3 regions of the Jeongeupia sacculi genome follow, and region 2 is predicted to be linked to each of the others. Evidence: predicted binding sites of a transcription regulator. Region 2 holds the regulator's gene; each other region holds the start of a gene.
What was found. Region 2 encodes FliA, which starts transcription of late flagellar genes. Its sites were predicted from a motif close to GCTAAAGNTNNNNNNNNNNCNGCCGATAAT; they were not measured.

Region 1 (2,261 bases), 1.5 Mb from region 2:
TTGGGCGTTTGTGAGACTTCACGCACCTTGAACACATTGATCCCGAAGGTTTCGCGCGTACCGAGCGAAAACAGCAGGATTTCCATTTTGTTCGAGCCGGCAAGTTTGGTGCGGGCGTCGACGTCGTCGAGCAGATTCATGGGGGTGAGGCTCACGGTGGGCTCCGTTTGGGTGGCACGCCTCAGGCGCTAAGGAGGTATTGGGCGACCAGTTCGGACAGCTTGTGCGGCTCGAATTTGGCAACGTAGCCATCGACGCCGACCGATTGCCCCAGCTTCTGGTTCGAATTGCCGGATAGCGATGAATGCATGATGACCGGGATGCCGGCAAAGCGTGGATCGCTCTTGATCATCCGGGTCAGCATATAGCCGTCCATCTCGGGCATCTCGACGTCGGTGAGGATGAGCTGGATCAGTTCACGAACCTGTTTGCCACGAAGCTCGGCCGAATGGGCGATGCGCTGCAATTCATCCCAGGCACGTTTGCCGTTGATTGACTGTTGATAACCAATCCCCATGGCGTTAAAGGTCATCTCGATCTGCCGGCGAGCAACGACCGAGTCGTCGGCAAAAAACACCGTCATTTCGCTGAATTTCTGATCCTTGACCACCGCGCCGACGTCGATGGCCTGATCGGTTTGCGTGGTTTCGGCCAGTACCTTTTCGACATCGAGCATCATCACGAGCTTGCCGCTATCGAGTTCGGTCACGGCGGTGACCAAGCCGCCCATTTGCATGGTGAGCATATCCGGCGGGACGCGCATCAGTGACCAGTCCAGACGCAGGATGGTATCGACTGCTTCAACGAGGAAACCTTGAGTCTGACCGTTGTATTCGGAAACGATCATGATTTCGGGCTTGCTGCCGGTTTTGATCCCGGCATACTTTGCCAAGTCGATCACCGGTACCAGCGAACCGCGCAGGCTGACCATGCCCTCCACCGAAGGGGGCATGTCCGGGGCTTGGGTGATCTCCGGGGTGCGCATGACCTCGCGCACCTTGAAGACATTGATGCCGAAGTTTTCACGCCGGCCAGTGCGTGAGTCGACGCCCAAGGTGAACAGCAGGATTTCCAGCTTGTTCGTGCCAGCGAGCTTGGTCCTGGCATCGATTTTCTTCAGAAGGTCGGACACGGGCGGGGCTCCTGGTGATCTGATTTTTCTGCCGTCTTGTGTAAGTATTTACCTGTATCTCAGGCGGGTGCTGATATGTCTGCGGCAACTGTTGAGCCAGTATATCGGCAGAAAATACCAAAACCTTAGGGTTTGCTGATAAACAAGGCAGGGTGCGGCTTTCAAGCCCATTTATAATGTAAAAGTGCGTAGGTAACAAGGAGGGGCGACATGGCTGAACCAGGAAACAACATCGACCCGCGCGAGCTGGAGGCGGCCTTCTCGCTGTTTACCGAAGCTTCACAACAGCTTGCGAATACTTACGCGGAATTGCAACAACAAGCAGTGTCTCTGACCGCCCAGCTTGAAATTGCCAACGGCCATTTGCGTCGGGAGCTGGATGAAAAAGGCGCTTTGTCGCGGCGTTTGGCCATTTTGATGGATCGCCTGCCGGGTGGTATCGTTGAGCTGGACGCTGCGGGCCGGGTGACTATGCTCAACGTCGCCGCCCGTACCATGCTGGCGCCGCTGACCGAAGGCATGGATTGGCAGACATTCAGTTCGGCGAAACTGGAAGAAAGGGGCGGTGATATATGGCTTTATCCGGGTGAGCGGGTCTCCGCACGCCTGCGTATCGTCGGTACCAATGTGCCCGAGGAGGCGTGCCGGATACTGTTGGTGCAGGACCTGACCGAAACATGGGCACTGGAGCAGTCGCTGGCGCAACACAAGCGTCTGGCCGCGATGGGGGAAATGGCTGCGGGGTTGGCGCACCAGTTGCGTACGCCGCTGGCGACCGCGCTCTTGTACGTGGGGCATCTGGCACGACCTGCCATTGTCGAGTCCGATCGGCTGCGCTTTGCAGACAAGACGCTGCTACGTTTGCGTCATCTGGAGTCATTGATTCAGGACATGTTGCACTTTGTCCGCGGGAATGCGCAGGGTGGTAATGCGCTCGAATTGATGCCGGTATTGCTGGATGATTGTCTGGCCGAGGCAGCGCACACCATCGAGCCGCAGCTTGATGCCAAGCGTATGCGCCTCGCCTTCATGCCTTTGGGCTCCGCCGTGCGGGTGCGGGCTGACCGAAAAGAATTGATCGGTGTCGTGCTGAATTTGCTTGAGAACGCGATGCAGGCAAGCGAAGATG
Region 2 (2,261 bases):
CCGCTCAAACCCCTCGGTGATGAATCGCTGGCGCTGGTGAAAGAGCTGCGGCAGAACAACACACGCCTCGGCGGCATACTGGCCGATCCGGCGCTCGCCAGCGCACCGGCCCAGTTGCAAGCCACGCTGCACTCGGCCAATACCCTGCTCTCCAACCCGGCGTGGGGGCAATCGCTTGAGCGGCTCAACCACTCGCTTGGCGAAATCGACCGCCTGTTGCTCGATCGCAATGCCCTGCTCGGCAATACGCTAGACAACCTCTATAGCGGCAGCAACGAGCTTGATGCACTGTTACGGGATATTCGCGCCAATCCGTCATCCTTGCTGTTCTCCGAACCGCCGCCCCCCTACTCCTTGCCGCAACGCTAAGGCCCGCCCGATGCGCTACTTTCTGATCATCCTGACCGGCCTCTTGCTCGCCGCGTGCACCACAAACCGGCCCGCCGCCGAGTTCAACTACCTGCTGACCACCGAGCGCCCCGCCAATGCGGCCCGGGCCGCTATCGCCGGGCCGGTGTACGTTGCACCGCTCGGTGTCGACGAGCCCTACGGCCAGCGCGGCTTCATTTACCGCGAAGCTGACCAGCGCTTTGCGGTCGACCCCTATCGCGGCTACCTTGCCCCTCCGGCCCGGCTCATCGATAACCGGCTCGGCGAATGGCTGAGCGCGACCGGCATCCCGCTGACGCAGGATCGCAATGCAGCCAGATCCATCATCGATGGCCGGATTGGCGCGCTCTACGTCGATCTGCGCGCGCATACCGCCAACGAGGCCGTGCTCGAATTGCGCTTGACCGTGCGTACGGCCGGCCAAGCGCCACGGCAAATCATTGCCCGCGGTCGCGCCCCGGTAACGCCGATGAGTGGCGACGGCATCGCTGCGGCAATGAATTCAGCGCTGGCTGATGCACTTTCCCAACTCGAAGCGGCACTGGCGAAGGAAAGCCAGCCTGCCTTGCGGTAAACTAATCCAGCCATCGTTCAACCACGGCCCATGCTCAAACAACGCGCCCTCAAGCTTTACCGCGATACTCGCTCCGATAGTGATACGGAACTGCTTGCGCGCTCGACACCGCTGGTCAAGAAGATCGCCTATCACCTGATCGCGCGCCTGCCCGCCAGCATCGATGTCGAGGATCTGATTCAGGTCGGTCTAATCGGCTTGATGGAAGCCGCGCGCAATTTCGATGCCAGCGCGGGTGCCCAGTTCGAGACCTTCGCCTCGCAACGCATCCGTGGCGCCATGCTCGATGAACTGCGCAGCGGCGATTGGCTGCCGCGACAAACCAGACGCAATCTGCGCGAGATCGACGCGGCGATCCACAAGCTCGAACAAACACTGGGTCGGGCACCGGGCGAGATGGAGATCGCCCAGGCGATGGATATCCCGCTGACCGACTATCAGGACAAACTCGGCGACGCCCGCGGTCATCAACTACTGCATATTGACGACTACGCTCGTGATGATGAAGAGCACGGCTCGTCCTCATCATTACTGGATGCCTTTGCCGCCGATCACGCCGCCAATCCACTGACCCAGCTCGACGACGCACACTTTCGCGCCCGGCTGATCGAAGGCATCGAACAACTGCCCGAGCGCGAAAAATTGCTGATGGCGCTGTATTACGACGAAGAACTCAACCTCAAGGAAATCGGTGCCGTGCTTGGCGTATCCGAATCACGCGTCTGCCAGCTTCACAGCCAGGCCGTCGCGCGGCTACGCACCAAGCTGACCGACTGGACTGCCAGATAAATGGACAAGATCAGCATCTTCGGCCTCGTCATCGGCCTGACCGCCATCCTGCTCGGCCAATGGCTCGAAGGTGGCCATATTGGCTCGCTGTTGCAGCTGACCGCCTTCCTGATCGTGATCGGCGGCACCGCTGGCGCGGTGATGCTGCAAAGCCGGATGAACGACTTCGTTGCCGGCATGAAAATGCTGCGCTGGGTGTTCATCCCGCCGCAGCATGACAATCGCAAACTGCTGACGACGCTGGTGAACTGGGGTCATCAATCCCGCCGGGGCGGTTTACTGGCGCTTGAAAACGTCATGAATGCAGAAAAGACCCCCTTCGTGAAACGCGGTCTGCAAATGCTCGTCGATGGCGCCGAACCGGACATGATCCGCCGCGCTTTCGAGCTCGATATTGATGCCTACGAAAGCAGCGCCAAGGCGGCCGCCAAGATCTGGGACGCAGCCGGCGGCTATGCGCCGACACTGGGGATTCTGGGTGCGGTGATGGGGCTGATTCACGTCATGG
Region 3 (2,261 bases), 740 kb from region 2:
CTCGATGTCGGCTACCAGTTCGGTGGCAATAACCCGGAAGCCGGGCTCGATTGCAGTGGCTTGGTACGATTTGTGTACAAAAATGCGCTGGGCGTCGAGCTGCCGCGCACCGCGGCGGATATCGCCTCGCGGACGCGGCCGGTGAACGAATCGAAACTGCAGGCCGGTGATCTGGTGTTCTTCAACACGCTGGGCCGGCCGTACTCGCACGTGGGGATTTATCTGGGCGACGGCAAGTTCGTGCATGCGCCGTCGAGCCGCGGCAAGATTCGCGTCGAATCAATGGACTTGCCTTATTTTGCAAGCCGCTTTGAAGGTGGTCGGACGGTGTTTGCCAGCGGCAACTGAGTGGCTGCGGGCGAGTGGGCTCAGGCCTTGTCGGCGATGTGACGGCTGATGCCGCCCTGCAGCTGGCCCTGCTGTGAATAGCCGAGCGAGTCGTTTTGGCCGGCGGCAAGCGAATACACAAGGGTATCGAGCGCCTGCTTGCGCGAATCGATGAGCCTGCCGTTGCACTGGTTCAGCAGCGCGGCCTGGCGGACGCTTTCAAGCAGTTGCTGCCAGGCGGGAAGCAGACCGGGACGATTGGCGGACAGCCACTCGGCAATGGCCGGGCCGTTTTCGAGTCCGAGCGATGCGAAGGCGCTATTGAGCGCGTTGCCGGTTGCGTCGGCCGCGAGGGTGGCCCGTTGCTTGTCGGCAAGCAAATTGGTCAGCGCATCGGGCTGGTTGTGGGTCAGGCATTGCTGCTCGTCCTGCAGTAGCATGACGAGGGTCTTGTAGGCATCAATGGCGGCGCCCAGCAGCGCGGCCCAGTCTGGTGTGCTGTTCATGATCGGCTAGACCGCATCAACGGCCGAGCAGTTCCTTCACGCTGTCGATTAGTTTGTCGGCGACCGCATCGGCACGCACGCTGAAGCGGCCTTCGGCAATCGCCTGGCGCAGGCTGGCAACGCGCTCACTGTCGAACGGTGCGCCGCTTGCTTCGGTCTGGCTCAGTCCGGCAGCGGCCGGATTGATGCTGACGCTGAGGTCATCGGCCGGTGCGGCTTTGCCGGTCTGACTGGTGCGTTCGGTGTTGCGCAGTGGCTGCGTTACCGGCGCCCGGGTAGACGGGTCGATTTTCATGGTGGGTCCTCGTGGCCTGGGCGATACCGCCTTGGCTGATTTCTATGCGGATTATGCGCTGTATCGGCATTTGGCCAGGAAACTTTAATGAATCTGGCAACCAGTCGTCGTCGCCAGGCGGCAAGGCGCGGCAGGAAAACGCCCGGTGCGTGTTTGTGGCGCTTATGATTGAGGCTGGATCGCATCGTTGTTGCGGCCTGCGTGCTGCCGCTTCAAGGCGGCCGGCGCTTGCTGTATAGTTGCGAAATTTTGACCCGGCCCAGGGCTAGCGCCTGCGTGCGCGCCGCGGGGAGAACCGAGCAAGCATGAAAACCAATTTTCTTGATTTCGAGCAGCCTATTGCTGAGCTCGAAAACAAAATCGAAGAGCTGCGCTACGTTCAGGATGATTCCGCTGTCGACATTTCCGTCGAAATCGGTCACCTGGAAAAGAAGAGTCAGGAGCTCACCAAGAGTATCTACGCCAAACTTTCGCCTTGGCAGATTTCGCAAGTGGCCCGTCATCCGCAGCGCCCATATACGCTGGATTATCTCGGCGCGATCTTCACCGACTTTGAAGAGCTGCACGGTGATCGTTCCTTCGCCGATGACCATGCCATTGTGGGTGGGCTGGCCCGCTTCAATGGTCAGTCTGTCATGGTGATTGGTCATCAGAAAGGCCGCGATACCAAAGACAAGATCTACCGCAACTTCGGCATGCCGCGCCCTGAGGGGTATCGTAAGGCCTTGCGGCTGATGAAGTTGGCCGAAAAATTTGGTCTGCCGGTGATTACCTTCATTGATACGCCGGGGGCTTATCCGGGTATCGGCGCCGAAGAGCGTGGCCAGTCCGAGGCCATCGGCCGCAATCTCTTCGAGATGGCCAAGTTGCGCGTTCCCGTTATCGCCACCGTGATCGGTGAGGGTGGTTCGGGTGGCGCGTTGGCGATCGCCATCGGCGATGTTGTACAGATGCTGCAATACTCGACCTATTCGGTGATTTCTCCGGAAGGTTGCGCATCCATTCTGTGGAAAACCGCCGAAAAAGCACCAGACGCTGCCGAGGCGCTGGGTATTACCGCCAGCCGTTTGAAGACACTGGGTCTGATCGACAAGATCATTGCCGAGCCGGTCGGTGGCGCTCATCGCAATCAC

Region 1: JLC71_RS08000 (chemotaxis protein) is a predicted target of FliA. The motif match lies at 1,233-1,262, and genes of this name have one in related genera.
Region 3: flgM (flagellar biosynthesis anti-sigma factor FlgM) is a predicted target of FliA. The motif match lies at 1,188-1,217, and genes of this name have one in related genera.

Annotation. Positions count from the first base shown of each region.
Region 1 is NZ_AP024094.1:1,694,127-1,696,387, reverse strand. It holds gene JLC71_RS08005 (chemotaxis protein) at 1-140, opposite strand, end outside; gene JLC71_RS08000 (chemotaxis protein) at 182-1,132, opposite strand; gene JLC71_RS07995 (sensor histidine kinase) at 1,343-2,261, shown strand, end outside.
Region 2 is NZ_AP024094.1:183,225-185,485, reverse strand. It holds gene JLC71_RS00955 (MlaD family protein) at 1-369, shown strand, start outside; gene JLC71_RS00950 (ABC-type transport auxiliary lipoprotein family protein) at 380-964, shown strand; gene JLC71_RS00945 (RNA polymerase sigma factor FliA) at 995-1,753, shown strand; gene JLC71_RS00940 (flagellar motor protein) at 1,754-2,261, shown strand, end outside.
Region 3 is NZ_AP024094.1:918,741-921,001, forward strand. It holds gene JLC71_RS04330 (C40 family peptidase) at 1-348, shown strand, start outside; gene JLC71_RS04335 (flagella synthesis protein FlgN) at 369-833, opposite strand; gene flgM (flagellar biosynthesis anti-sigma factor FlgM) at 850-1,128, opposite strand; gene JLC71_RS04345 (acetyl-CoA carboxylase carboxyltransferase subunit alpha) at 1,434-2,261, shown strand, end outside.